3 regions of the Streptomyces sp. NBC_01571 genome follow, and region 2 is predicted to be linked to each of the others. Evidence: riboswitches for the same ligand, from Rfam matches in the RefSeq annotation. Region 2 holds a riboswitch; each other region holds the start of a gene.
The links. Region 2 has a riboswitch for cobalamin ahead of metE (5-methyltetrahydropteroyltriglutamate--homocysteine S-methyltransferase). Riboswitches for the same ligand answer to the same signal wherever they lie in the genome.

Region 1: it holds a riboswitch for cobalamin, as region 2 does, so the genes downstream of both, OHB41_RS13260 (cobalamin biosynthesis protein) here and metE (5-methyltetrahydropteroyltriglutamate--homocysteine S-methyltransferase) in region 2, are expected to answer to the same signal.
Region 3: it holds a riboswitch for cobalamin, as region 2 does, so the genes downstream of both, OHB41_RS30360 (ribonucleoside-diphosphate reductase subunit alpha) here and metE (5-methyltetrahydropteroyltriglutamate--homocysteine S-methyltransferase) in region 2, are expected to answer to the same signal.

The regions. Positions count from the first base shown of each region.
Region 1 covers NZ_JAPEPZ010000001.1:2,938,347-2,948,174, reverse strand. The annotation lists gene OHB41_RS13275 (putative cobaltochelatase) at 1-1,384, opposite strand, end outside; gene cobN (cobaltochelatase subunit CobN) at 1,381-5,034, opposite strand; gene OHB41_RS13265 (cobyric acid synthase) at 5,031-6,539, opposite strand; gene OHB41_RS13260 (cobalamin biosynthesis protein) at 6,536-7,507, opposite strand; cobalamin riboswitch at 7,615-7,755, opposite strand; gene OHB41_RS13255 (hypothetical protein) at 7,944-8,168, opposite strand; gene OHB41_RS13250 (inorganic phosphate transporter) at 8,181-9,425, opposite strand; gene OHB41_RS13245 (lysozyme) at 9,605-9,828, opposite strand, start outside.
Region 2 covers NZ_JAPEPZ010000001.1:2,248,491-2,258,318, forward strand. The annotation lists gene OHB41_RS10120 (superoxide dismutase) at 1-46, shown strand, start outside; gene OHB41_RS10125 (GNAT family N-acetyltransferase) at 197-646, opposite strand; gene OHB41_RS10130 (ABC transporter ATP-binding protein) at 651-1,322, opposite strand; gene OHB41_RS10135 (ABC transporter ATP-binding protein) at 1,315-2,280, opposite strand; gene OHB41_RS10140 (ABC transporter permease) at 2,277-3,158, opposite strand; gene OHB41_RS10145 (ABC transporter permease) at 3,172-4,140, opposite strand; gene OHB41_RS10150 (ABC transporter substrate-binding protein) at 4,176-5,762, opposite strand; gene metE (5-methyltetrahydropteroyltriglutamate--homocysteine S-methyltransferase) at 5,856-8,174, opposite strand; cobalamin riboswitch at 8,325-8,550, opposite strand; gene OHB41_RS10160 (hypothetical protein) at 8,609-9,106, opposite strand; gene OHB41_RS10165 (hypothetical protein) at 9,108-9,611, opposite strand; gene OHB41_RS10170 (GNAT family N-acetyltransferase) at 9,741-9,828, opposite strand, start outside.
Region 3 covers NZ_JAPEPZ010000001.1:6,704,558-6,714,385, forward strand. The annotation lists gene OHB41_RS30330 (bifunctional albaflavenone monooxygenase/terpene synthase) at 1-69, shown strand, start outside; gene OHB41_RS30335 (GlxA family transcriptional regulator) at 106-1,068, opposite strand; gene OHB41_RS30340 (hypothetical protein) at 1,163-1,312, shown strand; gene OHB41_RS30345 (hypothetical protein) at 1,287-1,745, opposite strand; gene OHB41_RS30350 (putative Ig domain-containing protein) at 1,847-3,925, opposite strand; gene OHB41_RS30355 (ribonucleotide-diphosphate reductase subunit beta) at 4,299-5,312, opposite strand; gene OHB41_RS30360 (ribonucleoside-diphosphate reductase subunit alpha) at 5,312-7,729, opposite strand; cobalamin riboswitch at 7,857-7,981, opposite strand; gene OHB41_RS30365 (GNAT family N-acetyltransferase) at 8,046-8,564, opposite strand; gene mctP (monocarboxylate uptake permease MctP) at 8,740-9,828, opposite strand, start outside.

The DNA.
Region 1 (9,828 bases), 690 kb from region 2:
GCTGGTGCGGCGCCGCCGCCCGCACGGTCGCGGCCAGATGCAGCTTGGTGAGCGTGCCCCGGGGCCGCCGCGAGCCGGTCGTCCGGCCGTGCTCGGTCCGCGCCCGGGAACGCCGGCCCGCGGCGCCCTCGCCGAGACCGGGCACACTCAGCACCTTCGTGCGAAAGGGCTCGGCGGCCCGTACCGGGGACTGCTCACCGGCGCCCTGCGCGGCCGGTGCCCGCCCGTCCTGCGAGGGCTCGCCCCGCGCCGGCACGTCACCGGCGGGCGCGTCGCCCTCCGGCCCGTCCTGCGGCGGCTGCCCGCCCCCGCCGGGACCGTCCGGGTCGGGGTCGGGGTCCGTGTCCGTGTCGGGTCGCGGATCGTCGTCGGAACCGCCGAACTCCTCCAGCGTGTCGTCGAGTTTGTCCTCGTCGAGCCCCGGAGCGTCGAAGGGGTTGCGCCGGCGCCGGTGCGGCAGCGCGAGCAGCGCCGCCTGCCGTACGTCCTCGGGCAGCACCTCGGTGCGCCCCGCCCAGGCGGCCAGCGCGGTCGCGGTCCGGGCCATCACGATGTCGGCCCGCATACCGTCCACCTCGAACGCCGCACAGGTCGCCGCGATCTGCCGCAGCGCCGCGTCCCCGAGCCGCACCGACGGCAACAGCGCGCGCGCCGCCGCGATCCGGGCCCGTACCGCGGACTCCTCGTCGGCCCACCGCGCGGCGAAGCCGTCCGGGTCGTCGTCGTAGGCGAGCCTGCGCCGGACGACCTCGACCCGCTGGTCGGGCTCACGGGAGGCCGCGACCTCGACGGTCAGCCCGAACCGGTCGAGCAACTGCGGCCGCAGCTCGCCCTCTTCGGGGTTCATGGTGCCGACGAGCAGGAAGCGGGCCGCGTGCCGTACGGAGACGCCCTCCCGCTCGACGTACGACGCACCCATCGCCGCCGCGTCCAGCAGCAGGTCGACCAGGTGGTCGTGGAGGAGGTTGACCTCGTCCACGTACAGGATCCCGCGGTGCGCGTCGGCCAGCAGGCCCGGCTCGAAGGCCTTCACGCCCTCCGCGAGCGCCCGCTCGATGTCGAGCGCGCCGACGAGCCGGTCCTCGGAGGCGCCGACGGGCAGCTCGACCGTACGGGCCGGACGCGACACGTACGGGCCGCCGTCGTGCGGCCCGTCCGGGCACGCGGGGTCCGGCGCGTCCGGATCGCACGAGAAACGGCACCCGGCGACGACGTCCACCTCCGGCATGAGCACGGAGAGCGCGCGCACGGCCGTGGACTTGGCGGTGCCCTTCTCGCCGCGGACCAGCACACCGCCCACCGCCGGTGAGACGGCGTTCAGCAGCAGCGCGAGCCGCAGGTCGTCCTGGCCGACCACGGCCGTGAACGGGAACGGGGTACTCACTGGTCGTCGCCCTCCAAGTCGCCTTCGAGCTCCAGATAGGTGGCGCGCAGCCGCTCCAGGGTGTCCGCGTCCGGCTCGGCCCACAGCCCCCGGTCGGCGGCCTCCAGGAGGCGTTCGGTGATCCCGCGCAGCGCCCACGGGTTGGACTTCTTCATGAAGTCCTGGTTCTCCGCGTCGAAGACGTACTTCGCGCTGAGCTTCTCGTACATCCAGTCGTCCACGACCCCGGCCGTGGCGTCGTAGCCGAAGAGGTAGTCGACGGTCGCCGCCATCTCGAAGGCCCCCTTGTAGCCGTGCCGGCGCATCGCCGCCATCCAGCGCGGGTTGACCACCCGGGCGCGGAAGACACGGTGCGTCTCCTCGCCGAGGGTGCGGGTCCTCACCTGGTCGGGCACGGCCGAGTCACCGACGTACGCCTCCGGGCTCGCGCCCGTCAGATGGCGCACCATGGCCACCATGCCACCGTGGTACTGGAAGTAGTCGTCCGCGTCGACGAGGTCGTGCTCGCGGGTGTCGACGTTCTTCGCCGCCACCGCGATGCGGCGGAACGCGGTCTCCATGTCGCCGCGCGCCGCCCGGCCGTCCAGGCCGCGCCCGTAGGCGTAGCCGCCCCACACCGCGTACACCTCGGCGAGGTCCGCGTCGGAGCGCCAGTTGCGGGCGTCGATCAGCGGCAGCAGACCGGCCCCGTAGGCACCCGGCTTGGAGCCGAAGATGCGCGAGGTGGCGCGCCGCCGGTCGCCGTGCTCGGCGGTGTCCTCGTCGGCGTGCGCGCGGACGTAGTTGAGGTCGGCCGGCTCGTCCAGCTCCGCCACCGCCCGCACCGCGTCGTCGATGAGGCCGACCACGTGCGGGAACGCGTCCCGGAAGAAGCCGGAGATGCGCACCGTGACGTCGATGCGCGGCCGGCCCAGCTCCTCGGCGGAGACGATCTCGAAACCGGTCACCCGGCGCGAGGCGTCGTCCCAGACCGGGCGGCAGCCCAGCAACGCCAGGATCTCCGCGATGTCGTCGCCCTGGGTGCGCATCGCGGACGTGCCCCAGACCGTCAGACCGACGGACTTCGGGTACGCGCCGGTGTCCTGCAGGTACCGCTGCACCAGCGAGTCGGCGAGCGACTGCCCGACCTCCCAACTGAGTCTGGAGGGAATCGCCTTGGGGTCGACCGAGTAGAAGTTGCGGCCGGTCGGCAGGACGTTCACCAGTCCACGGGTCGGCGAGCCCGACGGACCGGCCGGGACGTAACCGCCGTCCAGGGCACGCAGGATGTGGGTGATCTCGTCCGTCGTCCTGGCCAGTCGCGGCACGACCTCGCGGCAGGCGAACTCCAGCACCGCGACGGCGTCCGGGAGTTCGGTGCCCAGCACCTCGCGCACCAGCGCGGGCACGGCCGCGCCGTCCCAGCCGCGTTCCTCCATGCCCTCGGCCGCGCGGCGGCACAGCTGCTCCAGCAGGTCGATCGCGTCGGCGCCCGTCCGCGCCGGGCCCCCGACGAGGTCCGTCAGTTCCACCGGCACCTTCACCGGCGCGCCGGGCTCGCCCAGCAACTCCTTCTCGGACAGACCGAAGTGCTCGGCGAGGGCGGCCCGCAGACCCGGCAGCGCGTTCGCGGCGCCGCCCCACACCTGGGAGGCGCGCAGCACGGCCAGGACCAGGTTGACGCGCGGCTCGGCCTCCGGGCCGCCGCCCAGGACGTGCAGGCCGTCCCTGATCTGCACGTCCTTGATCTCGCAGAGATAGCCGTCGATGTGCATCACGAACGCGTCGAAGTCGCCGTCGTCCGGCTGGTCGTCGACGTGCAGGTCGTGATGGAGCTCGGCCGCCTTGACCAGCGTCCAGATCTGCGCGCGGACCGCCGGGGCCTTCGTCGGGTCCAGGTCGGAGACGAGGGCGTACTCGTCGAGGAGCTGCTCCAGCTTGGCGAGGTCGCCGTAGGTGTCGGCGCGTGCCATCGGCGGCACCAGGTGGTCGACGACGGTGGCGTGCCCGCGCCGCTTGGCCTGGGTGCCCTCGCCCGGGTCGTTGACGATGAAGGGGTAGACGAGCGGGAGTTCGCCGAGCACGGCGTCGGGCGCGCAGCCGCCGCTGAGCCCGAGTCCCTTGCCGGGCAGCCACTCCATCGTGCCGTGCTTGCCCATGTGCACGACGGCGTCCGCGCCGAAGCTGTTCTCCAGCCAGCGGTAGGCCGCCATGTAGTGGTGCGACGGCGGCATGTCCGGGTCGTGGTAGATCGCGATCGGGTTCTCGCCGAAGCCGCGCGGCGGCTGGATCATCACGACGACGTTCCCGAACCGCAGGGACGCCAGCACGATGTCGTCGCCGTCCACGTACAGGTTGCCCGGCGGCTCGCCCCACGCCTCCAGCATGCCGTTCCGCAGCCCGGGGTCGAGCCGGTCGAACCACGCGCGGTAGTCGGCGAGCGGTACCCGCGCCGGTGCGGAGGCCAGCTGCTCCTCGGTGAGCCACTCGACGTCATGGCCGCCGGCGGCGATGAGACGGTGGATCAACTCGTCGCCGTTGTCGGGGTATTCGGGGAGGGCGTACCCGGCGTCGCGCAGCGCGTCCAGCACCCGTACGGCCGAGGCGGGCGTGTCGAGGCCCACCGCGTTGCCGACCCGTGAGTGCTTGGTCGGGTACGCGGTGAAGACGAGCGCGAGCTTCTTCTCCGCGTTCGGCTTATGCCTCAACAGGGCGTGCCGTACGGCGATCCCGGCGACGCGCGCGGACCGCTCGGGGTCGGCCACGTACACCGGGACCTCGTCGGGGCCCTGTTCCTTGAAGGAGAACGGCACGGTGATGAGTCGCCCGTCGAACTCCGGGATGGCGACCTGCATCGCCGCGTCCATGGGGGAGAGGGCGGCGTCCGACTCGTCCCAGGCCCGCTTCGACGAGGTCAGGCAGAGCCCCTGCAGCACGGGGACGTCGAGATCGGCGAGCGCGCCGATGTCCCAGGCCTCGTCGTCGCCGCCCGCGGACGCCTCCGAGGCGTGCGTGCCGCCCGCCGCGAGCACGGTGGCGACCAGCGTGTCGGCCCTGCCGAGGATCTCGTACAGGCCGTTGTCGGCGCCGCGCAGTGAACCGCAGTACACGGCAAGCGCGTTGGCGCCGCGCGCCTCGATCGCGTCGCACAGCGTGTCGACGAAGGCCGTGTTGCCGGCCAGTTGGTGGGCGCGGTAGAAGAGCACACCGACGGTCGGGCGGCCCTCGACGAAGGGGCGCTCGCCGTGGATGCCGTACTCGGGCATCTCGCGCGGCTCCTCGAAGCCCTCGCCGGTGAGCAGCACGGTGTCGGAGAGGAACCGGGCCAGCTCGGTGAGGTTCTCGGGACCGCCCTCGACCAGATAGCGCAGCGCCTCGGCCACCACACCGGCCGGCACCGACGACTCGGCCATCAACTCGGCGTCGGGGACGGCCTCGCCGCCGAGCAGCACGGTCGGGACACCGGACGCCTTGAGCACGGCGAGCCCGTCCTCCCAGGCACGCTTGCCGCCCAGCAGCCGGACGACGGCGACGTCCGCGCCCTCGACGAGCCGGGGGAGTTCCTCACCCACCTCCACCCGGGTCGGGTTGCCGATCCGGTACGAGGCGCCGGAGGCCCGGGCCGCCAGCAGATCGGTGTCGGCGGTCGACAACAACAACACTGTGCTCATGCGGGCGCTCCCGGTGGAATGAAAGGCAGTCCTTGCGGCGCGCCCGACTCGATGAGCCGCCACAGCGCGTCCGTGTCCGCGTGTTCCTCGATCAGATCGCCGAGCCGGTCGAGCTGCTCCTCGCGCAGCGCCCCGAACGACGTGTCGGCGGACGGTACGAAGCGGCGGCCCGCGGCGGCCGCCACCTCGCGCAGGAAGGCACGCCGGAAGCCGTCCGACTCCAGCGAGCCGTGCCAGTGGGTACCCCAGACGGCACCCACCCGGCACCCGTCCAGGAAGGGCTCGCCACCGGTCACCTCGGCGACGCCGTGATGGATCTCGTACCCCTCGACGGGTTCGCCGAGGGCCTCGCCGGACGGGCGGGTGAGGGTCTTCTGCCGCGCGAACCGCACCCGGACGGGGAGGAGTCCGAGCCCGTCGACATGCCCGGCCCGCGACTCGACCTCGTCCTCGATGTGGTCCCCGAGGAGTTGGAAGCCGCCGCAGATCCCCAGTACCGGGCGGCCCTCGGCGGCCCGGCGGGCGATCGCGTCCGCGAGGCCCCGTTCGCGCAGCCACGCCAGCGCCTTCACGGTGCCCCGGGTCCCGGGCACGACGACCAGGTCGGCGTCGGCCAGTTCCGCGGCCCGGTCCACGAACCGCACGACGACGCCGGGTTCGGCGGCCAGCGCGTCCACGTCCGTGAAGTTGGACATCAGCGGGACCGCGCAGACCGCGACGCGCAGGACGTCCTCGCCGGCGGGCTCGGCGACCGCCGACTCCCGCACGGCACCCCGCAGCGACACACGCAGGCCGTCCTCCTCGTCGATCCCGAGGCCGTGCCGGAAGGGCAGGACGCCGTACGTACGGCGTCCGGTGAGGTCCTTCAGCATGTCGAGCCCGGGCTCCAACAGGCCGACGTCGCCGCGGAACTTGTTGACCAGGAACCCGGCGACGAACTCCTGGTCCTCGGGGGACAGCAGCGCGACCGTCCCGAAGAACGAGGCGAACACGCCGCCGCGGTCGATGTCGCCGACGACGAGCACGGGCAGCCGCGCGTTGCGCGCGATCCCCATGTTCACGATGTCGGTCCGCCGCAGATTGATCTCGGCAGGACTGCCGGCCCCCTCACAGATCACCGCGTCATACGTGCCCCGCAACTCGGCGAGGCAGTCCAGCACGGTGCCCAGGAGCTGTCGCTGCCGGCCGCCGTGGTAGCCGCGGGCGGTCATCTCGCCCACCGGCCTGCCCATGAGCACGACCTGACTGCTCCGGTCGCCGCCCGGCTTGAGCAGGACGGGGTTCATGAGCGCGGTCGGTTCCACCCGGGCGGCCTGCGCCTGCATGGCCTGCGCGCGCCCGATCTCCGCGCCCTCGCGGGTCACGAAGGAGTTCAGGGACATGTTCTGCGCCTTGAAGGGCGCGACCTTGACGCCCCGCCGCACCAGCCACCGGCAGATCCCGGCGGTCACGACGCTCTTGCCGGCGTCGGAGGTGGTTCCGGCGACGAGGAGACCGCCACTCATGTCGTACGCCCCTTCGTGAGAGGTCCCTTGCTGAGCAGCCGCCCGGCCAGCAGCCGCCCCGCGGCGCTCACGCCGAGGGCGAGCCAGCCGACGCGCCGCGACAGCCGTACGGCCCGTTCGATGTCGCCGACGCGCACGGCACGCCCCCCGTCGTTGAGGACGGGCCGGTGCTCGACGCGGCCGGAGTACGAGAGGGTCCCGCCGAGCCGTACCCCGAGCGATCCGGCGAACGAGGCTTCCACGGGCCCGGCGTTGGGGCTCGGGTGCCGGCGGGCGTCGGTGCGCCAGGCGCGCGCCGCCCCGCGCGGGTCGTCGCCGGCGACGGTGGCGAGCGCCGCGGTCAGCCGTGCTCCCGGCCAGCCCACGACGTCGTCGAGACGGGCGGAAGCCCAGCCGTAGCGCAGGTACCTGGCGGATCTGTGCCCGACCATGGCGTCGAGCGTGTTCACGGCGCGGAACGCGACCAGTGCGGGCACACCGCCGACGGCTCCCCACACCAGGGCGCCCACCACGGCGTCGGAGGTGTTCTCGGCGACGGACTCGACGACGGCCCGCGCGATGCCGTCGCGGTCCAGCGACTGGGGGTCGCGCCCGCACAGGTGCGGCAGCCGCGCGCGGGCGGCCCCGACGTCACCGGCGTCGAGCGCGGCACCGATCGCCCGCGCCTCGCGCCCGAGGGAGGTGCCCCCGACGACGGCCCAAGTGGCGGCGGCGGTCAGGGCGATGGAGGCGGTACGGGAACGTCGTACGCCACGGCTCGCGAGCGCGGCGAGCGCACCGGCGCCCCCGACGCAGACGGTGGTGTGCAGCGCTCCCCATCCGCGGTGGTCCCGCCACAGCATCCGCTCCACGGCCGCCGCGGTCCGCCCGAACGCGGCGACCGGATGACCCCGGTGGGGATCGCCGAGCAGCAGGTCGCCGAGGAGGCCGGTGGCGGCGCCGTACGCGAAGACGCGATCGGCACGCACGGGGTCAGCCCGCCGTGGGGTGAAGTGGAACCCTCGTACTCATCAAGACCCGCAACGGGCAGCCGCGCATGGCGATATGTCCTCACTCAGGGTGTCCGCGCCCTGGTTCGACGAGACCGGCGGTGAGAGTTCCTGGCTCCCGGGGAGTTCCTTCCCCGGTCACAGTGGCGGGACCGCGCCGGATTCACACCGGCTTCCTCTTCTGTCGCCGTACTTGGCTCCGGCAGTCCACCACGGGTTGCAGGACCCGTCAACTTGCCGTTGACCTGCGAGGGGAGAGTGTGCGAAGGCCCACATGGCGCGGGGCGGTGGAGGGCGTGCGCGTGAGGTGCGGGACGACATACGCGTGGGGTGCGGGACGGTGATCCGTCCCGCACCCCACGTGAAGTGATGCCCGTTTCAAGCTGTTTGCCGGAGCGCGGTCACCCGTGCGCGGTCACTTGCCGACGATGAGGAAGATCCCGTACGCCACCGCCGCCGCGCACGCGGCGAAGCAGACGTAGGCGCCGGTGACCGCGAGAGCGGCCGAACCGCCCTGGGCGGACGCGGACTCGCGCTTGGTTAGACCGACGATGCCGAGGGTGAAGAGGCCGACGAGGGCCACGGTGACCACGAGGCTGACTCCGAAGACGGAGCCGAGGGCTGCCCAGTCGATGTTCATGCTGTTCTGTCCTTACACCGTGGCCGGGCGGGTGGGCTCCGCGTCCGGGGACGGGATGGTGGTCTTCAGATCACCGGACAGGTCTCCGGTGACGGGGCCCGCGGGCGGCGGGGTGACCGCGGCCATCGCGGTGGTGACGATGCCGGCCGGCTCGGCGGCGGCCTCGTTGACGTTGTCGACGGTGACCGGCTGACGGCGGGACAGCCTCCAGATGACGCCGGCGCCGGCGACCAGCAGCGCGCCGGTGAGGACGATGCCCCAGGTGCCCTGCTTGGTCAGGAACTCGGCGGCGGCACCGGCCAGGCCGGCGGCCGGCAGGGTCAGGCCCCAGGCGACGAACATCCGGGTCGCGGTCGACCAGCGGACGACACCGTTTTTGCGGCCGAGGCCCGAGCCCATCACGGCACCCGAGCAGACCTGGGTGGTGGAGAGGGAGAAGCCGATGTGCGAGGAGGCCAGGATGGCCGTCGCGGCGCTGGTCTGGGCGGCGAAGCCCTGCTGCGGCGCGAGGTCGGTCAGACCCTTGCCCATCGTGCGGATGATGCGCCAGCCGCCCAGGTAGGTGCCGAGCGCGATGGCGGTACCGGCCGAGACGATGACCCAGGTGGGAGGGTTCGAGCCGGGGGCGATCACGCCGCCGGTGACCAGGGCGAGGGTGATGATGCCCATCGTCTTCTGGGCGTCGTTCGTGCCGTGCGCCAGCGAGACCAGGCCGGCCGAGGCGATCTGACCGGCGCGGTAGCCCTTGGCGGTCGCCTTCGGGTCGGCGCGGTTGCCGATCCGGTACGTCAGCCGGGTGGCCAGCATCGCGGCGAGTCCGGCCACGATGGGCGCGGCGACCGCGGGGAGCAGCACCTTGGTGACGACGGTCGAGCCGTTCACCGACGACCAGCCGGCCGACATGACCGCGGCGCCGATCAGGCCGCCGAACAGTGCGTGGGAGGAACTGGAGGGCAGACCCAGGAGCCAGGTCAGCAGATTCCAGAGGATGGCGCCGACGAGCGCCGCGAAGATCACTTCGGTGCGTATGCCCTCTTCGTTGATGAGTCCGCCGGAGATCGTCTTGGCGACCTCCACGGAGAGGAACGCACCGACGAGATTCAGCACGGCGGACATGGCCACCGCCGTCTTGGGCTTCAGAGCGCCGGTCGAGATGGTCGTCGCCATCGCGTTGGCAGTGTCGTGGAAACCGTTCGTGAAATCGAACACGAGAGCGGTGACGATCACGATTCCGAGGAGGAGCGTGATGTGTTCCATTTACCCAGGCTTCTGTTTGACGTCAGTGGCAAGTGGACCGTAGGCAACCTGAGTGAACGGAAGATGAACTGAGGCAGGCTTAGGGGTGTATCGAACCACGGATCGCCCCTCCGCTTGCGCCGGCGTGGATGCCGGAGGGGTGGCCCGTGGTTCGAACGAAGGCGGAATATCGGGCTCCGCTAGCCCTTCGCGAGCATCCTCAGCCGGGCCATGGATCCGTGGAAGAGATTCTGGTCACCCGGCAGGGTCCCGTTGTTGTCGTACTGCCAGAACGTCCAGGACGACCAGCCGCCCGGCAGGGCGCCGGCGTCCGGTGCGTCGTAGCGGGCCAGCCAGAGGGGGTGGTCCGCGGCGAAGGCGCGACTGTCGCCGGTGCAGGTGTCCCACCAGTGGGCGGTCGTGT
Region 2 (9,828 bases):
CGCCGCCGCCAAGGAGCGCGGCGACAGCCTGCTGCTCGCCCCGTGACCTCGTAGCAGCACCCCCACAGAACGTCCTGCCTCGTGATCGTCTTCTCACCCTTCACGTCGGCAGGCGGTACAACGGACGGCTCCCGCAGGCCCGATGCCTGCGGGAGCCTTCCCGTTTCCGCGGCAGACTCGAAGGGCAGCTACGGCCTCAGGCAGGGGTGAACCGCAGATCGGGCCGCTCCCAGTCGACCTTCGGCGGTGCGGGAGCAACCGTCCCCACCCGGACGGCGCCCAGGCGTCGGTAGAACGCCACGGCCGGCGGATGGGAGACCACCCCCACCCCGCGCAGTCCTGCCGCCCTGGCCTGTCCGAGCATGTGCTCGATGAGGAGCCGGCCGACACCCCTTCCCTGGACGTCATCCGCCACGAACGCCAGGTCCAGCTCCGGTGACTCCAGCACCAGCGCGTAGAAGCCCTGGAGCCGTCCGACCTCATCGATGGCCACAAAGACCTGGTGACGGGCGATGTAGTCGGCGGTGACCCGGTACCCGGGGATGATCGAGGCATACGGTCCCCGGTAGGCACCGGAGTCCTGGACCAGGCCGGTGGGGCGGTCCGCGTCCTGCGCAACGGCGCGCTTGATCGTCGTGGACTGCATCCGTCTACTCCCCGGCTTCCGCGGCGGTCAGTTTCTCCCAGTGGACGGTGCGGTCGCACCAGCGGTCCAGGAGCACCTGGTCGTGGCCGACGGCGAGTAGCCCGGCGCCGGTGGCGGTGCGGTACTCCTCGACGGCCGTCACCAGGGCGGCGGTGGTGGAGGCATCCAGCATCGCGGTCATCTCGTCGCAGATCAGCCAGCGCGGACGCAGAACGAGAGCTCGGGCGAGGCAGGCGCGCTGGAGCTGGCCGTCGCTGACCTCGTGGGGCCGGCGTTCCAGGAGGTCGGGAGTGAGGCCGACGGCTGCGGCCAACTCGGCCGCGCGCTCGGGTATTTCCTCGCGGCGGCCGGTGGCGCGCAGGGGCTCGGCGATCACGTCGGTGAGCCGCAGCCGGGGATCGGCGGAGAGCCGGGGCTGCTGGAAGACGACGCCGATGGCGGTGCGCTGGACGCTCGGGGCTCGGTGACGCCAACGGCGGACGGGCTCGCCGCCGAGCATCACCGTGCCGGCGTCGGGCCGGTGCAACAGGGCCGCGACCCGGGCGAGGGTGGACTTGCCGCAGCCGCTGGGGCCCAGCAGGCCGACGGACTCACCGGGGGCAAGGGTCAGCGTGGCATCGCGGACGACGGGGCGATTCCTGTCGTATCCGGCGGTGATGGCCTGCAGTTCAAGCACGGATGTCCTCCGGCACGTGCGGGTGGTGGCAGGCGACGCCGCCGGCCGTCGAGGGCAGCACGGCGCAGGCGTCGGTGGCCCGCTCGCAGCGGGGCGCGAAGGCGCAGCCGTCGGGGAGGGCACCGAGTTCTGGCGGCATGCCCGGGATCGGGCTGAAGGCGCGCTCAGGAAGGGCTTGGAGGAGGCCGCGGCTGTAAGGGTGGCGGGGGCCATGGGCGCCGAAGAAGGCTCTGGCGTCTGTGAGTTCGACGATCCGGCCCGCGTACATCACGGCCACACGGTCGGCGATGCGCTCGGCGGCGGCCAGGTCGTGGGTGATCACAAGCAGGGCACGGTGGCCGGTGTCGACGTGACGGCGCAGTTCGTCCACGGTGTGGTCGACCAGGTCGCGGTCGAGGCCGGTGGTGGGCTCATCGGCCAGCAGCAGAGGCGTGTCGCCGACGAGGGCGAGAGCGGTGGCGGCCCGCTGGGCCAGGCCGCCGGAGAGTTCGTGCGGGTGGCGGTCGAGGTGGCTGGCAGGGAAGGCGGCGCGCTCCGCGGCAGCCTCGGCCGCGGCTCGTACGGCAGCCCGCCCGCGTATGCCGGTCAACGCCCCGACCATTTCCTCCAGTTGGGAACGAACGGTGCGCACGGGGGTGAGATGGGCAGCAGGGCTCTGCGGGATGAGCCCGATCAGCCGGCCCCGTACCCTCCGCGCCAGTGTCCGTTCGTCGGCGGCGAGCAGATCCAGGTCACCGAGAAGGGCCTCTCCCGCGGCCTGGGCGTTGGCGGGGAGCAGGCCGAGCAGGGCGGAGGCGAGGACCGACTTGCCGCAGCCGCTCTCGCCGATCAGCGCCAGACACTCGCCGGCCGCCACGTCGAAGTGCGCGTCGGTGACGGCGGCGATCCGCCGCCCACCCGGCATGAGGAAGCGCACAGACAGCCCGCGCACCGAAAGGACCGGGGTTCGGTCGGTCACAGCACCAGCTCCGATCGGCGCCGGGGGTTGATCAGCTCCCGCCAGGCTCCAGCGAGCCCGGCGATGGCGAGCGTGGGCACGATGATGAACAGCCCCGGGAAGAGGGTCGGCCACCACTGCCCAGCGAGCAGCGAGCCCCGCGCGCCCTGGATGAGGTTGCCGAGGCTGGCCAGGTGGGTGGGCAGGCCGAGCCCGAGGAAGGACAGCGCGGATTCGTGCCACATGGCGTGCGGCACCATCAGCACGGCGGCCAGCGCGGCCTGCGGCAGCACCGCGGGCAGCAGATGCCGGACCGCCACCCGCCACCGGGACGCACCCCCGGAAACCGCGGCGTCGATGTAGGGGCGCGAGCGCAGGGACAGCACCTCGGCGCGCACGATCCGGGCGGTCGACAGCCAGTGGGTGAGCGCGACCGACACCACCACCGGCCACACCCCGGGCCGGAACATCGCCACGATGAAGATGCCCAGCAGCAGGTGCGGTACCGACGAGACCGTGTCGACGACTCGCATGAGAGCCCGGTCGGCCCAGCCGCCCAGCGCCCCGGCCGTCGCCCCGACGGCCGTGCCAATCACGGTCGCTGTGAATGCTGCCGCGACCCCGACCAGCAGGGACACCCGCAGACCGTAGACACAGCGCAGGAGGAGGTCGCGGCCGAGGTCGTCGGTGCCGAAGGGATGCGACCAGCTCGGCGGCAGCAGCTTCGCGCCCAGGTCGACCGCCTGCTGGTCGAGCTGCACCAGCGGTGGCACGAGGAGTACGGCGAGGACGGTGACACCCACCAGGGCCGCCGAGATGCGGACCCGCAGCGTTCTGGTGGAGCGGCGGCTCGTGCCGTACGACCGCCAGACGGGCTCGGCCGTCGATCCACCTGTCACGTCACCAGTGGCTTCACATGTCACTGAACTTCACCCTCGGGTCGAACAGGCCGTAGAGCAGGTCGGCAAGGAGATTGCCGAGAAGCACCGCGGCGGTGGCCAGAGTCGTCAGGGCGGCGAGCAGCGGGAAGTCGACGGCGGTGGCCGCCTCCACGGTGGCCGCCGCGATGCCGGGCCAGCTGAAGACGCTCTCCACCAGCAGCGCGCCGGTGATCAGTTCGGGCACCCTCGAGCCGACCAGGGTGAGAACCGGCAGCAGCCCGGAGCGCAGGGCATGGTCGAGCAGGACAGTGCGTTCGCTCAACCCTCGCGCGCGGGCGCCGCGTACGGGGTCCTCGGCGAGCGCGTCGCCGACACCCTGGCGGACGTACAAGGTGAACCAGGGCAGCTGGGAGACGGCGAGCACCCCGGCCGGCAGCACGAGGTGACTCGCCACCTGACCGAAGGTGACCTGCTCGCTCGCGGTGTCGGTGAGGCCGCCGGCCGGGAGGACGCCGAGTTGGAGGGCGAACAGCCAGACGGCCAGCAGGGCAAGCCAGAAGACGGGCGCCGCCTCCAACGAGTAGGCCAGCGACGTCACGGCACGGTCGAGCACCGATCCCGGGCGCCGGGCCGCCAGCACACCCAGCACCGTGCCCGTCAGTACGGCCACCACGAACGCCACCGCGCACAACAGGCTGGACCAGAGGAGGCGTTCGCCGATGATCTGGGCGACCGGCTGCCGCAGCACGCTGGACTGCCCGAGATCACCCGTGATGGCTGCGGTCAGCCAGTTCCACCAGCGAGAGGTGAACGGCTGGTCCACGCCCAGGTTCTCCCGCAGCCGCGCCAGCGTCTCGGCGTCGGCTCCGAGCGCGGCCGTGCCGGCGTACGCCTTGACCGGGTCGAAGGGGGAGGCGGCGGCGATCGCGAAGACGCCGAAGGTGACGACGAGCAGGATCGGGGCGGCGAACAGCAGCCGTCGCCCCGCCAGCCGCGCCATCGCGCCCCAGGGCAGAGATCTTCCGGGAGCGGAGGTCACTTCTTCGGCTGCCAGGCTTCGAGGTTCCACCACGGGCCGGACGCGAAGCCGTGCTCGTGCGGCTCGACCTGCGTGGTCAGACCGGTCCAGCGGTCGGCGAGGACGTAGACGTGGTCGATGTGGGTGAGGAAGGTGTAGCCGGGGTTCTTCACCAGTTCGCGCTGGAGACTGTCGTAGGCGGTCTTCCGGGTCGCCTGGTCCGAGCTGCGACGGCCGGTGTCGAGCGCCTTGTCCACGACCGGATCGTCGTAGCGGGCCATGTTGTTGAAGCCGTCGCCGGCGAGGGAGGAGTGCAGGAGGGTGTAGAGGCCGTAGTCGGGGTCGCCGTTGCTGCCGAAGCCGGCAAGCACGGCATCGTCCTTCATCCGCGGCTCGATGACCTCCCAGGTGGCGCTCTCCACCTTCACCTCGATGCCGGCCTTCTTGGCGTCGGAGGCGTAGGCGAGGGCGTGGTCCTGGCGGACCTTGTCGCCGGAGGGGTAGAGCAGGGTGAAGGAAGCGCGCTGTCCCCTCTTCGCGCGGATACCGCCGTCACCCGCCTTCCATCCGGCCTCGTCCAGGATCCGCTTCGCCTTGGCGAGGTCCTGCTCGCGCTCGATGCCCTTGGCGAACCACGGGTCGTCGACGGGCAGTGGACCATACGCGGGGCGTCCTGCGCCGTCGAGGATCTTGTCGACCATGGCCTGCCGGTCCACAGCGGCGTCCAGGGCCTGGCGGATCGCACGGTCTGCGGTGACCTTGTTCTCCTGGGGGAGGGTGACCGTGCGGAAGTCGTAGGTCTTCGCGTCGTACGTCTTCCTCGCCTTGTCGTTCTTGAAGGTGGCGGCGAGGTTGGGCGGGAGGATTGCGCCGTCGAGGTCGCCGGAGCGCAGCCGGGTGGCGCGTACGTCGTCGTCCTCGATGACCGCCATCGTCACCTTCTTCACCTTCGGCGCGCCGCCCCAGTAGTCGGGGTTGGCCTTGAAGGTGAGCTTCTCGCCCTTGCTCCAGGAGGCGAGGACGTACGGCCCTGTGCCGACCGGCTTGGTGTTGAAGGAGCCGGTGTTGGGGTCCTGCTTGCCCGCGATGTGCTCGGGGACGATGGGCAGGACCGTGCGGCCGGCGAAGGGGGCGTAGGGGTACTTGAGGGTGAAGACCACCTTGTTGCCGCCGTCCGCCCGCACGTCCTTGATGGCGTCCAGCTCGCTGCGGTTGGTGTTGTTGGTCTTCGCGTCGAGGATCGTGTCGTATGTGAAGAGGACGTCGGCGGAGGTCAGCGGCTCGCCGTCGCTGAACTCCACGCCGTCGCGCAGGGTGTAGGTGTAGGTGAGGCCGTCGGCGGCGACCTCGGGCAGCGCCTTCGCCAGTGCCGGTCTCAGCTTGAGGTCGGCGTCCCGGGCGAGCAGGCCGTCGAAGATCTTCGAGTTGCCGTCCTTGCCGTAGCCGAGCAGCGGACTAAGCGTGTCCGGCTCGGATGCCACCCCGATCACGACGGAGTCGGCCGTATTACCGCTGCCCGTGCTGTTTCCGGGGGCCGAGCAGGCGGCGACACCCGTGAGTATCGCCGCCGTGGCGGCGGCTGTCCGTATCCGTCGGACCGTCATGGACCTCACACCCTTATTGATGATCTAAAGCTGTTGCATGTTAGTCGCAATAAGGGTTACCCGCGCCGGTCGGCGGACAGTCCGCCGCGTGCGTCACTCTGTGGACAGCTCGGCGCGCACCTCCCGGGCCGCAGCGACCAGGTGCTCCAGGGAGGCGCGGACCTCGGGCCAGCCGCGGGTCTTCAGACCACAGTCGGGGTTAACCCACAGGCGCTCGGCGGGAATGGCCTTGAGGCCGGTGCGCAGCAGGTCGGCGGCCTCCGCGACGCTCGGCACCCGCGGGGAGTGGATGTCGTACACGCCCGGCCCGGCCTCGCGCGGGTAGCCGTGCGCCGCCAGCTCCCGGGCGACCTGCATGTGGGAGCGGGCGGCTTCCAGGCTGATGACGTCGGCGTCGAGGTCGTCGATGGCCTGGACGATGTCGCCGAACTCGGCGTAGCACATATGGGTGTGGATCTGCGTGTCCGGCCGCACGACGCTGGTGGTGAGCCGGAACGCGTCCGTGGCCCAGGCGAGGTAGTCCGGGCGGTCGGCGGCCCGCAGCGGCAGGGTCTCGCGCAGTGCCGGTTCGTCGACCTGGATGACCGAAGTCCCGGCTGTCTCAAGGTCGTTCACCTCGTCGCGCAGGGCGAGGGCGACCTGGCGGGCCGTGTCGGCGAGGGGCTGGTCGTCGCGGACGAAGGACCAGGCGAGCATGGTGACCGGCCCGGTCAGCATGCCCTTGACCGGGCGGGAGGTGAGGGACTGGGCGTACGTCGTCCAGCGCACGGTCATCGGTTCGGGGCGGGAGATGTCGCCGGCCAGGATCGGCGGGCGGACGTAGCGGGTGCCGTAGGACTGGACCCAGCCGTGCTGCGTGGTGAGGTAGCCGGTGAGCTGCTCGGCGAAGTACTGGACCATGTCGTTGCGTTCGGGCTCGCCGTGCACCAGGACGTCGATGCCGGTCTTCTCCTGGAAGGAGACGACCTCCTGGATCTCGGCCTTGACGCGCTCCTCGTATCCGGTGCTGTCGATTCGCCCGGTGCGCAGGTCGGCGCGGGCGAGGCGCAGTTCGTCGGTCTGCGGGAACGAGCCGATGGTCGTCGTCGGCAGCAACGGCAGTCGGAGATGGGCGCGTTGGGCGGCGGCGCGCTGGCGGTACGGGTAGGAGCGGCGGGCGTCGAAAGCTGTGACGGCCGCGGCGCGGGCGCGCACGGCGGGGTCGCGGGTGATCGGTGAACTGGCCCGGGAGGCCAGGTCGGCGCGGTTGGCGGCCAGTTCGGCCGTGATGGTGCCGGTGCCCTGGGCGAGACCCTTGGCGAGGGTGACGATCTCGGTGGTCTTCTGCCGGGCGAAGGCCAGCCAGCGCCGGATCTGCGGCTCGATGTCGCGCTCGGCGGACGCGTCGAGAGGGACGTGGAGGAGCGAGCAGGAGGCGGCGACGTCGACCCGGTCGGCGAGCCCGAGGAGCGTGCCGAGGGTGGACAGGGACTTCGCCAGGTCGTTGATCCAGATGTTGCGGCCGTTGACGACCCCAGCGATCAGCCGCTTGCCGGGCAGTCCGCCGACGGCGGCCAGGGCGTCCAGGCTGGCCGCGGCGGCCTCCGTGAAGTCCAGGGCCAGTCCTTCGACGGGGGCCTTGGCGAGCACGGGCAGGGCGTCGCCGAGGCGGTCGAAGTAGGAGGCGACCAGGAGCTTCGGGCGGTCGGGGAGGGCGCCGAGGTCGCGGTAGGCGCGGGAAGCGGCGTTCAGCTCGGCCGGGGTGCGGTCCTCGACCAGGACGGGCTCGTCCAGCTGCACCCACTCCGCGCCCGCCGCGCGCAGGTCCGCGAGGACCTCGGCGTACACCGGGAGCAGCCGGTCCAGGAGGGTGAGCGGGTCGAAACCGGCCGGGGCGTCGGAGGCGGGCTTGGCGAGCAGCAGGTAGGTGACCGGGCCGACGAGGACGGGCCGGGCGGCGAGCCCCAGCGCCAGGGCTTCCCTCAGCTCACCGACCTGCTTCGCCGAGTCGGCCGCGAACACCGTGTCCGGGCCCAGCTCCGGCACGAGGTAGTGGTAGTTGGTGTCGAACCACTTCGTCATCTCCAGCGGCGCGGTGTCCTGGGTGCCGCGGGCCATGGCGAAATACCCGTCGAGGGCATCGGCGTCGACGGCGGCGCGGTGCCGCGCGGGGATCGCGCCGACCATGACGCTGGTGTCGAGGACGTGGTCGTAGTACGAGAAGTCACCGGTCGGGACCTCGTGGACGCCGGCGTCGGCCAGATGCCGCCAGTTGGCGCGGCGGATGCCGGCGGCGATCTCCTGGAGGGCGTCGGCACTGACGCGGCCCTTCCAGTAGCCCTCGATCGCCTTCTTCAGTTCCCGGTTCGGCCCCTGCCGGGGGTAACCGTGGACGGTGGCCCGTACTGCCGCGGCTGCGGACTTGGCTGTCACGAAACTCTCCTTCGCGAGCTCTGGACGAGAGCGACCCCGGAGGGTGCGCAGACGCGAAGGGACGACAGACCGGACGAGCCACGACACGCGTGCCCGCCGGATATGTACGCCGACCCGCCCACGAGGTCACCGGGATCTCCGCGCACGGCCGTCCGCGCGCGGGCAGCGGCAGGTCTTCGGACTCACGGGCACGCCTCGTTCTTCTCCGAGGCACCTACTGGCCGTCGCTTCCCGGGCCCGTCGCTTCCAGGCCCAGTGCGTATGACGGCGGTCGTTCCCGCTCACCGCTGCGGGGCAGTCCCGGATTCCCACCGGGTTCCCTCTTACGACGCGCCTGCCTGGCGGGCAGGGCGAACCAGCTGCACGGTCAGCGTACACACCGGACCGAGGGGGCGGGCGACCGTGGGAGCACCGTCGCCCGCGCCGAGATGGCCTCAACTGCAGGACCCGTACGGCGCGGTGCCGCTGGCAGGGGTGTGGAGGCTGCGGACGGTGCCGTCAGCGGCGAGCTGCGTGCGCAGCCGCTGGATCTCCTCGTGCTGGGCGGCCAGCCGGGAGATCGCCAGGGTCTGGAACTCGGTCAGCTCTGCGATCTTCTCGTCGCGCCTGGTGAGCCGTTCCCTCAACTCGGCGTTGCGCGTCCTGAGGCGTTCGATCTGCGCAGTGCGGGGGTCGACGATCTCTCCGGCGTCCTGGAGCTGCTTCACCCGCCGCTCGAACTCCTCGGCGAGATGCTGGTAGGCACCGGGCCGGGGGGAGTTGTCGCGGTTCCTCCTGGGATAGAAGCCGGTCCGGGCGACGCCGGCCAGCGCGGCGAGGGTCTTGAGATCGGCCTTGCCACCGGGCGGGAGGTTCCCGCTCAGGATCTGGTCCATCGCCGTGCGGATCGCGGCCTCGTTGCGGTCCTTGTCGTCCTCGGTGAGCCGTGCCATCTCAGGCCACCTCCTCGAGGGCAGTCCCGGCGTGGGCGTCGATCTCGGCGACGACCCGCGTGGCCCGTTCGCGCTCGGGCAGCAGCCGGGCCTTCTCACCCTTGGCGATGCGGGGGCTGTCCAGGAGGGCATCGATCGTGGTGATCGTCCCGATCCACACGGGCCGCTGGCTGCGGTGGTGGGTGGCCTGGGGGCAGCGGGCCGAGTCGCACAGCCCCACCAGGGGACGTGTCGCGTCCGGGGTTCCCGCCAGACGCAGGCACAGAGCCTTGGACGGATCGCGAAACCAGCAGAAGTTGGCCGGCCCGATGTGCAGCGTCTTCGCCAGCTTGCGCAGGAGACTCTCCAGGTGGCGGTCGTCGGTGAGGACCTTCGGGTCGGTCCGGGCCGCGTCCTTGAGCTGGGCGTCCACATGGCGCAGCGCGTCGATCAGACCGCGAGCTCCAGGACCGGCGGGCATGATTCCCGCCTGCGCGTCGCGAAATGCCTGTACGGTCAGCTTCATGTGGTGCTCTTCCTCGGCTGTGTGCATCTCGGCGTGGAAATGGCGCTGGGACCCTCCGGGGCGGGTCTAATGGTGGAGTCGGGTATTGGAACCGTCCGAATACCCTCCCGGCGGGGAGGCGGGAACGGATCACAGCGGCGCCAGGATCATGAGGATCTCGTCGCGGTCGTCATCTGGAGCGAGCCGAAGGGCGCCAGGCCATCGTCCGATCTCCTTC
Region 3 (9,828 bases), 4.5 Mb from region 2:
AACGACACGACGCGCGTCGGCATCACGCTGCGGCCGCACCGGCTGCTGCTGCGGACCGTGCCGCGCTGACCGTGCGTGACGGCCCGCGTCCGTACCGGTGCACGGTCAGGCGGCCCCCGGGACCCTGAACGTGCGCCGGTACGCATGCGGGGTCGTCCCCAGACTCCGGACGAACTGGTGGCGCAGCGCGGCCGCGGTGCCGAACCCGGTGCGGCCCGCGATCGAGTCCATCGTCTCGTCCGTCGCCTCCAGCAACTCCTGCGCCAGCAGCACCCGCTGGCGCAGGATCCAGCGGTAGGGCGTGGTGCCGGTCTCCTGCTGGAAGCGGCGCGCGAAGGTGCGCGGGGACATGTGGGCGCGGGCCGCGAGCTGTTCGACGGTCACCTCCTCGTCGAGGTGGCGCTCCATCCACACCAGCACCTCGCCGACCGTGTCGCAGGTGGAGCGGGGCAGCGGGCGTTCGATGTACTGGGCCTGGCCGCCGTCCCGGTGCGGGGGCACCACCATGCGCCGGGCGATGGCGTTGGCGACCTCCGGGCCCTGCTCCTTGCGGACGATGTGGAGGCAGGCGTCGATGCCCGCGGCGGTGCCGGCCGAGGTGATCACCGGGTCAGCGTCCACGTACAGCACGTCCGGCTCGACGGTCGTGCGCGGGTACTGCCGGGCGAGCTCGTCCGCGTGGTGCCAGTGCACGGCGCAGCGCCGCCCGTCCAGCAGCCCGGCCGCGCCGAGCACGAAGACGCCGGAGCAGACGCTGAGCACCCGGGCGCCGCGGTCGACCGCGCGGCGCAGCGCGGCGAGCAGTTCGGGCGGGTAGGAGCGGGATGCGTAGGCGTTCCCGGCCGGCAGGGCGATCAGGTCGGCCGTCTCCAGCCGCTCGAGACCGTGCTCCGTGTGGAGCGAGAACCCCGCGTGCGTGCTCAATGTCGGGCCCTCGGCGGAGGCGACCGCGAAGTCGTACACGGGCAGCCCGTCGTCGCTGCGGTCGATGCCGAACACCTCGCAGACCACGCCGAGTTCGAAGGGATGCACTCCGTCGAGCAGCACGGCGGCCACGTTCCTCAGCATGCCGTCCAGTGTGCCTCAGGGTTGGCAGGAATTCGAGGGTGCACGGCAGTGCTGCCACTGACGGTAAGGAGCGATCGGCGCGACAGTACTGTTCATGAACTCATTCATGGACAACCTCGTCGGAATGCTCCCCGTCCTCGCCGTCCTCGCGGCCCTCGCCGTGGTGGCGCTGCCGTCGCTGATCGGGCTCGCGCACGAGCGGCGCGTGGACCGTCAGATCAGGGCTTCGTCACTCGCACGGTGACCGTCCACTCCTGGAGGCCCTTGCACGACATCCGGTGCGGCTCGGTGGCGCACAGCGGGCGGGACGAGGTGAGGCGTACGGTCCCCGCCGAGACCGCCCGGAAGGCGGCGGAGGCGTCGCCCGGCTGGAGGACGATCCCGCTGTTGGTGGCCTCCAGACCGTTGCCGTCGGCCTTGACGGGCGTCCAGGGCCGGGCGGCGGTGCCGTCCAGGGAGAGGCGGAGCTCCCCGCCCGTCGCGAGGCAGTACGTGCGGCCGGCGTCGGCGGTGCCGAGCTCCGCGGGCGCCGTGCCACAGCCCTGGGAGTGCTTCGTGGGGGACGGCGACACGGTGCCGCTGCCTCCCGCGTCGCCTCCGCCCTGTGTGCCGCAGCCCGCGAGCAGCAGCGTCAGGGCGGCGAGGGCGAGGACCGGGTGAGTGTGCGTAGGGCGCATGGGGGTGACCTCCTTGTCGCTTGGACGTGTCACCCGCGTATCAGGATCCCCACCGGAGGGGCGGGACCCCGGCCGCGACTACGGCCCGGGTCCCGCGGTGCTCAGCTGGTCGTGACGGCGGTGTCGTCGAGGACAAAGCTGGTCTGGAGCGAGGAGTCCTCCGCACCGCTGAACTTCAGGGTGACGGTGGAGCCGGCGAACGAGGACAGGTCGAAGGTCTTCTGGGCGTACCCGGTGGCCTTGTCGAGGTTGGAGTACGTGGCCAGGGTGGTCGATCCGGCGGTGACCGTCAGCTTGTCGTAGGCGCTGCTGGTGGTGGTCTCCGCGGTGTCGATGTGCAGGTAGAAGGTGAGGCCGGCCTTGCAGCCGGCGGGGATCGTCACCGACTGGGAGAGCGTGTCGGTGTGGGTGGAGCCGTAGCCGTCGAGCCAGGCCTTGTACGAGCCGGCGTGCGCCGCCTCGCCGGTGTCGTTCGTGATGACGCCGCTCGACGCGGTCCACGAGGCGCTGCCCGACTCGAAGCCCGGGTTGCCGAGCAACTGCGCCGAGGTGCAGCCGCCGCCGGAGGTGCTCACGGTCCAGGTGAACGAGGCCGAGCCGGAGGCGCCCGTGCTGTCCTTCGCCGTGACGGTGACCGCGTAGGTGCCCGCGGTGCTCGCCGTGCCGGAGATCAGTCCGGTCGAGGCGTTGATGGACAGCCCCGTCGGCAGCCCGGTCGCGCTGTACGTGAGGGCCGCGCCCGCGCTGTCACTGGCCGCGATCTGCAGGCTCACCGAACTGCCCGTCGCGGTGGACCGGTTGCCCGGGTTGGTGACGGTCACCGTGTTGCCCGTGCCGGTGCCCGAGGTGAAGGCGGCCGTGCCGTTGGGGGTGCCCCAGCCGGTCGGTCCGTCGTAGCCGGCGGTCGCGGTGCAGAAGTACGACGGCGAGCAGGAGCCGTTGTTGCCGCTGGTCACGTCGTAGAGGCTCGACGTGTGGGAGTAGGGGTACTTCGCCGGGTAGTCGGCGGAGCCGGGGGTGCCGGCCAGTGCGTAGACACCGGCGATGATCGGCGCCGAGGCGCTGGTGCCGCCGTAGACCGCCCAGCCGGAGCCGCCGTAGGTGTCGTACACGGCCACGCCGGTGGCGGGGTCGGCGACCGCGGAGACGTCGGACTCCATGCGTCGCGAGCAGCCGGTGTCGGTCTGCCAGCTCGGCTTGGCGTCGTACGCGGAGCAGCCGGAGCCGGTGCCCTCGGTGCTGCTGGTCTTCCACACGGACTCGGTCCAGCCGCGGGAGCCGGAGGACGTGGACAGCGCGGTGCCGCCGACGGCGGTCACGTACTGGGACGTGGCCGGGTACTCGGCGCCGTAGGCCTCGTCACCGGAGGAGACGGTGATGGCGACGCCCGGGTGCTTGAAGTACGAGGTGTCCTCGCTGGTCTGGGAGGACGACTCGCCGCCGCCCCAGCTGTTGGACACGAACTTCGCGCCCAGCGCGACGGCCTCGTTCTCGGCGGTGCCGAGGTTGGCGTCGGTGGGCGAAGTGGCCTCCACGAGGATGATGTTGCAGTTCGGGCAGACGGCGCTGACCATGTCGATGTCGAGCGCTTCCTCGCCCGCCCAGCCGCTGTCGTTCGTCGGCAGCGAGGTGGTCGAGCCGGTCTGGCTGACCTGCTTGAAGCAGCCGTTGGCCTTGGTGCAGGCCGACAGGCCGAACTGCGAGCGGTAGGTGGCGAGGTCCGATTCGGCGTTGGGGTCGTTGTAGGCGTCGACCACGGCGACCGTCAGGCCCGAACCGCCGGTCGAGGGCAGGTTGTAGGCGCTGTGCAGGTTGGCCGGGCTGAGGCCGGACACCGCGGCGGCGGCGTCGGGGGAGACCGCGGCGGCCAGCCTCTGCTTGATGTCGGTGCGGCGCTGGGCGAAGCAGGCCGCGTGACCGGGCGTCGGAGCGCCGCACAGATGGGTGGTCGGCACCTTCTGGCCCGCCCTGCCCGTCGCGTGGACGGCCTGGGCGGCCGGAGCGGTCAGGGCCTTCGCGTTCTGGGTCACGCGAGAGGTGTGTCCGGTGGCCGGCGCGGTCTGGGCGCCGGCGGCCGGGGCCGCCATGAGACCGGCGACGGTGAGGGCGAGTGCGGGGGCGGCGGCGGTCAGGAGTCTTCGCAACCGCCGGGCGGGCCTGCTGGAGCGTGTCTCACTCATGGGAGTGCTGCCTCCATCGGTTTGAGGCCGGTGCCGCGCGGGCCCGGGTGGGGCCGTTACGCGGTTCCACAGCCGGGAGTGGGGTTCTCGGCGCTGAGCTCAGGTGGGGACCCGTGACGCGCGTAGCGCGGTGAACGCAGAGCTTTGTCATGGGCATGACACATTGATCGTCCAGGGATGCCACGGGGCGTGGCACGGCGGGACGGCCAGAACGTAACCGGCACGGACGGCAATCGAACAGTCACGCCCGAAGAACTTTGCCGCTCCATAGGCGGGGATTGGCACGGGGATTGGCGTGGCTGGGGGCGGACGTGACGAAGCCGGGCCGCGCACGCGGCCCGGCCTCGTCACCCGAAGACCCGTTCGGGAGCGGTCAGAACTCCTCGTCGAAGCCGACCGAGCCCTCCACGGCGACCTGGTACGCCGAAGGACGGCGCTCGAAGAAGTTGGTCAGTTCCTGGACGCCCTGGAGCTCCATGAAGGAGAAGGGGTTCTCGGAGCCGTAGACCGGGGCGAAGCCGAGACGCTGGAGGCGCTGGTCGGCGACGCACTCCAGATACTGGCGCATCGACTCGGTGTTCATGCCCGGCAGCCCCTCACCGCACAGGTCGCGCCCGAACTGCAGCTCGGCCTCCACGGCTTCCCGCAGCATGTCGGTGACCTGCTGCTGGAGCTGGTCGTCGAAGAGCTCGGGCTCCTCCTTGCGGACGGTGTCGACCACCTCGAAGGCGAAGGACATGTGCATCGTCTCGTCGCGGAACACCCAGTTGGTGCCCGTCGCCAGACCGTGCAGCAGACCCCGGCTGCGGAACCAGTAGACGTACGCGAAGGCTCCGTAGAAGAAGAGGCCCTCGATGCACGCGGCGAAGCAGATGAGGTTCAGCAGGAAGCGGCGCCGGTCGGCCTTGGTCTCCAGGCGGTCCAGCTTCTCCACCGAGTCCATCCACTTGAAGCAGAACTCGGCCTTCTCCCGGATGGAGGGGATGTTCTCGACGGCCGCGAAGGCCGCCGTCCTGTCCTCCGGGTCGGGCAGATAGGTGTCCAGCAGGGTCAGATAGAACTGGACGTGCACGGCCTCCTCGAACAGCTGGCGCGAGAGGTACAGGCGCGCCTCGGGGGAGTTGATGTGCTTGTACAGCGTCAGGACGAGGTTGTTCGCCACGATCGAGTCGCCGGTCGCGAAGAACGCGACCAGCCGGCCGATCATGTGCTGCTCGCCCTGCGAGAGCTTCGCGAGGTCGGCGACGTCCGAGTGGAGGTCGACCTCCTCGACGGTCCAGGTGTTCTTGATGGCGTCCCGGTAGCGCTCGTAGAAGTCCGGGTAGCGCATGGGACGCAGGGTGAGTTCGAAGCCCGGGTCGAGCAGGTTCTTCTCGGTGGAGCTCATTACTGACAGGCCTCGCAGGACTCGGGGTTCTCCAGGGAGCAGGCGACGGCGTCGGGGTCGGCGACCTGCTGGAGGGGGATGGTCTTCTCGGGCTGGGCCTGCGCCTGGGCGGCACGGGCGATGCGGGTCGCCGGACGCGAGCGCAGGTAGTACGTCGTCTTCAGGCCCGACTTCCACGCGTACGCGTACATCGAGGAGAGCTTGCCGATGGTCGGCGTCTCCAGGAAGAGGTTCAGCGACTGGGCCTGGTCCAGGAACGGGGTGCGGGCCGCGGCCATGTCGATGAGGCCGCGCTGCGGGATCTCCCACGCCGTGCGGTACAGGTCGCGGACGTCCTGCGGCACCCAGGTGAAGCCCTGCACCGAGCCGTTCGACTCGCGCAGCGCCTCCCGGGTCTGCGCGTCCCACACACCGAGCTTCTTCAGCTCGGCCACCAGGTAGGAGTTGACCTGGAGGAACTCACCGGACAGCGTCTCGCGCTTGAAGAGGTTCGAGACCTGGGGCTCGATGCACTCGTACACGCCCGCGATGGACGCGATCGTCGCGGTGGGCGCGATGGCGAGCAGGAGCGAGTTGCGCATGCCGACGGCGGCGATGCGCTCCCGCAGCGCCGCCCAGCGCTCCGGCCAGTTCAGCTCGACGGCGAAGTGGTCGGGGTGCAGCACACCGCGGGCGGTACGGGTCTTCTCCCAGGCCGGCAGCGGGCCGTTGCGCTCGGCGAGGTCGGCGGAGGCCTCGTAGGCGGCGAGCATGATGCGCTCGGCGATGCGGGTGGAGAGCGCGCGGGCGGCGGGCGAGTCGAAGGGCAGACGCAGCTTGAAGAAGACGTCCTGGAGGCCCATCGCGCCGAGGCCGACGGGGCGCCACTTGGCGTTCGAGCGGCCCGCCTGCTCGGTCGGGTAGAAGTTGATGTCGACGACGCGGTCGAGGAAGGTGACGGCGGTACGGACCGTCTCGTCCAGCCGCTCCCAGTCGAGGTCACCGGTCGCCGTGTCGACGAACGCGCCGAGGTTGACCGAGCCGAGGTTGCAGACGGCCGTCTCCCCGTCGTCCGTTACCTCCAGGATCTCGGTGCACAGGTTCGAGGAGTGCACGGTGTGGCCCGGCTCCGCCGTCTGGTTGGCCGTGCGGTTGGCTGCGTCCTTGAAGGTCATCCAGCCGTTGCCGGTCTGCGCCAGGGTGCGCATCATGCGGCCGTAGAGGTCACGGGCCGGGATGGTCTTCTTCGCCAGGCCCTCCGCCTCCGCCGCGCGGTACGCCGCGTCGAACTCGGCGCCCCACAGGTCGACCAGGCCGGGCACGTCGGAGGGGGAGAAGAGGGACCACTGCGCGTCGGCGTCGACCCGGCGCATGAACTCGTCCGGGATCCAGTGCGCGAGGTTCAGGTTGTGTGTACGCCGGGCGTCCTCACCGGTGTTGTCCCGCAGTTCCAGGAACTCCTCGATGTCGGAGTGCCAGGTCTCCAGGTACACCGCGGCGGCGCCCTTGCGCCGGCCGCCCTGGTTCACCGCGGCGACCGAGGCGTCGAGGGTCTTCAGGAACGGGACGATGCCGTTGGAGTGCCCGTTCGTGCCGCGGATCAGTGAACCGCGGGAGCGGATGCGGGAGTAGGACAGCCCGATGCCGCCCGCGTGCTTCGACAGGCGCGCGACCTGGTGGTAGCGGTCGTAGATGGAGTCGAGCTCGTCCAGCGGGGAGTCGAGGAGGTAGCAGGACGACATCTGCGGGTGTCGCGTACCGGAGTTGAAGAGCGTGGGGGAGGAGGGGAGGTAGTCCAGGCGGCTCATCAGGCCGTAGAGCGCGGCCACTTCGTCGACGGACCGGGCCGTGTCGTCCTCCGCGAGGCCGGACGCCACCCGCAGCATGAAGTGCTGGGGGGTCTCGATGACCTTGCGGGTGATCGGGTGCCGGAGCAGGTACCGGCTGTGCAGGGTGCGCAGACCGAAGTAGCCGAAGCGGTCGTCGCCCGCGGTGTCGATCAGCGCGTCCAGCCGGGCCGCGTGCAGGTCGACGAAGTCGGCCGTGCGGTCGGCGATCAGACCCTCGCGCCGGCCCGTGGTGATGGACTCGGAGAACGTCGTGACGCCCTGCGAGGCGGCCTCCTCCGCGATGCCGACCGTCAGCAGCCTGGCGGCCAGCCGCGAGTAGACGGGGTCCTCGGAGATGAGGCCCGCGGCCGCCTCGGTGGCCAGCTCGCGCAGCTCCGCGTCGTCCGCGTGCGTGGACCGGCCGCGCAGGGCGGCGGCGGCGACCCGGCCGGGGTCGGCGCCGGGGAGGTCGGCGGTGAAGTCGGTCAGGGTACGCAGCAGCGTGGTACCGGGACCGTCCGTCTCCACCGGGGCCCGCTGCGCGGACTCCGCTTCCACCGGGGCCCGCTGGGCGGAAACTGAAACCGGGTCGGCTGGCGCGATGGTCACTTGGGGCTCTCCCTCGCTCGGCACGGGGCCTGGCGGAGGGCAGCGGGACACGCGACTCCGTTACGGGTACGCGTGCGTCCACCGGCCCATTCCACGAGGCCCGGACGTCGTCGTCGCCCGGCCGGCTGGCCGGGGCACGCTGTCGGCAGGTCCTCGGACTGAAGCCCGTGCGCGAATGCGCACAAGTACACCGTTGCGGGACAGTTCCGGATTCGCACCGGATTCCCCTGCGGCGACAGCGAGCATGAGCATACATCTAGTGCCGGGCTGAGGAAGCACCCCCACATGTTGTGCCGTGTCGGCTTCGAGGGGGGCGCTACGGAGTGTGCCTGAGGGTCAACTCGTAGGTGAGGAGGAAGATGTCGTCGAGGTGCGGAACCGGGTTCCAGTCGCGCTCCGGGGTGCGGGTGAAGCCGAGGCGTTCGTAGAGACGGTGGGCCGCGCGCATGGTGCGCTGGGTGGACAGCACCACGCGTCCGCAGCCCCCGGTGGCCCGTGCGCGGTCGACGCAGGCGCCCACGAGGGCCGTTCCCGCACCCCGGCCGCGGGCCTCGCGGGCGACGGCGAGCATCCGGATCTCGGCCTCGCCGGGCCGCGCGATGTCGGCCATGGGTCCGCCCCGGGGGACGAAGGTCACGCCGCCGAGGACCCGTTCCCCCTCGACCGCGACGAGGACCTCGGCCGCGGCGGCCCGCTTCGCGACGTCCCGCAGCTCTCCGAGATACGGGTCGCTCTCCCCGTAGTCGAGCAGCCCGTCCCCGAGATAGGTCCGCACGGTGATCTCACCGACGCCGGGGTACTCCTCCGGCCGCGCCGGCCTGATGACGATGTCCATGCCGGGAGTGTGCATCAGACGTACGGCGACGGGCCGCCGGATTTTCCTCCGACGGCCCGCTCGCCGCTACCGCTGTCCCGGGCCGCGCCCGGCCGTTCCCGCCCGACGGGAACCGCCGGACGCGGTCCAGGACGTGTCGCGAAAGTCCCGCCTGCCTCGCGACGCCTGGCACGTCCTAGTGGCCCGCCTCCGCGGTGGCGGGGGGCAGTTCGACCTGGACTCCCGGGTCGCCGGCGTCCGCCGTGTAGTCCGCGGGTGACGTCTCGTCCACGCCGTCGGGCGCCTTGAAGGCCCGCAGGGCGAAGGTGAGGACGACGGAGACCACCACGTTCATGACGAACGCCGTCAGGCCGATGTATCCGATCTCCCCGATCCCGGGGATCTCCTTCGAGCTGCCGCCGAAGTGCTTCTGCGTCGGTGAGGCGACCCCGTAGGCGGCGAGCGTGCCGTAGAGCATGCCGACCGCCCAGCCGCCGAGCAGCGCCCAGCGGTGGAACCAGCGCGTGAACAGACCGCCGACCAGGGCCGGGAAGGTCTGAAGGATCCAGATGCCGCCCAGGAGCTGGAAGTTGATGGCGACCGTCTTGTCCATCGTCAGGACGAAGACCAGCGCGCCGACCTTCACCAGGAGCGAGACCAGCTTGGAGACCTTCGTCTCCTGCTGCGGGGTGGCGTCCGGCTTGATGAAGTCCTTGTAGATGTTGCGGGTGAAGAGGTTCGCGGCCGCGATGGACATGATGGCCGCGGGGACGAGGGCTCCGATGCCGATCGCGGCGAAGGCCACCCCGGCGAACCAGTCCGGGAACATGTCCTCGAAGAGCTGAGGGATGGCGAGCTGGCCGTTGGTGACCTTCACCCCGGCCGCGATCGCCATGAAGCCGAGCAGGGCGAGCAGGCCCAGCATCAGGGAGTAGAGCGGCAGGATCGTGGTGTTGCGCCGGATCACCTCACGGCTGCGGCTGGACAGCGTCGCGGTGATCGAGTGCGGGTACATGAACAGGGCGAGCGCGGAGCCGAGCGCCAGGGTGGCGTAGGTCCACTGCCCGGCCTGGGCCGGTACGATCCCGCCCGCGCCGGCCGCGGCGTACTTCTCGCTCGCCGAGTGGAAGATCTCGTCGAACCCGCCCAGCTTGATCGGGATGTAGATGATGGCCACCGCGATCACGATGTAGATCAGGGTGTCCTTCACGAACGCGATCAAGGCGGGGGCGCGCAGGCCCGACGAGTAGGTGTACGCGGCCAGTACGCCGAAGGCGATGAGGAG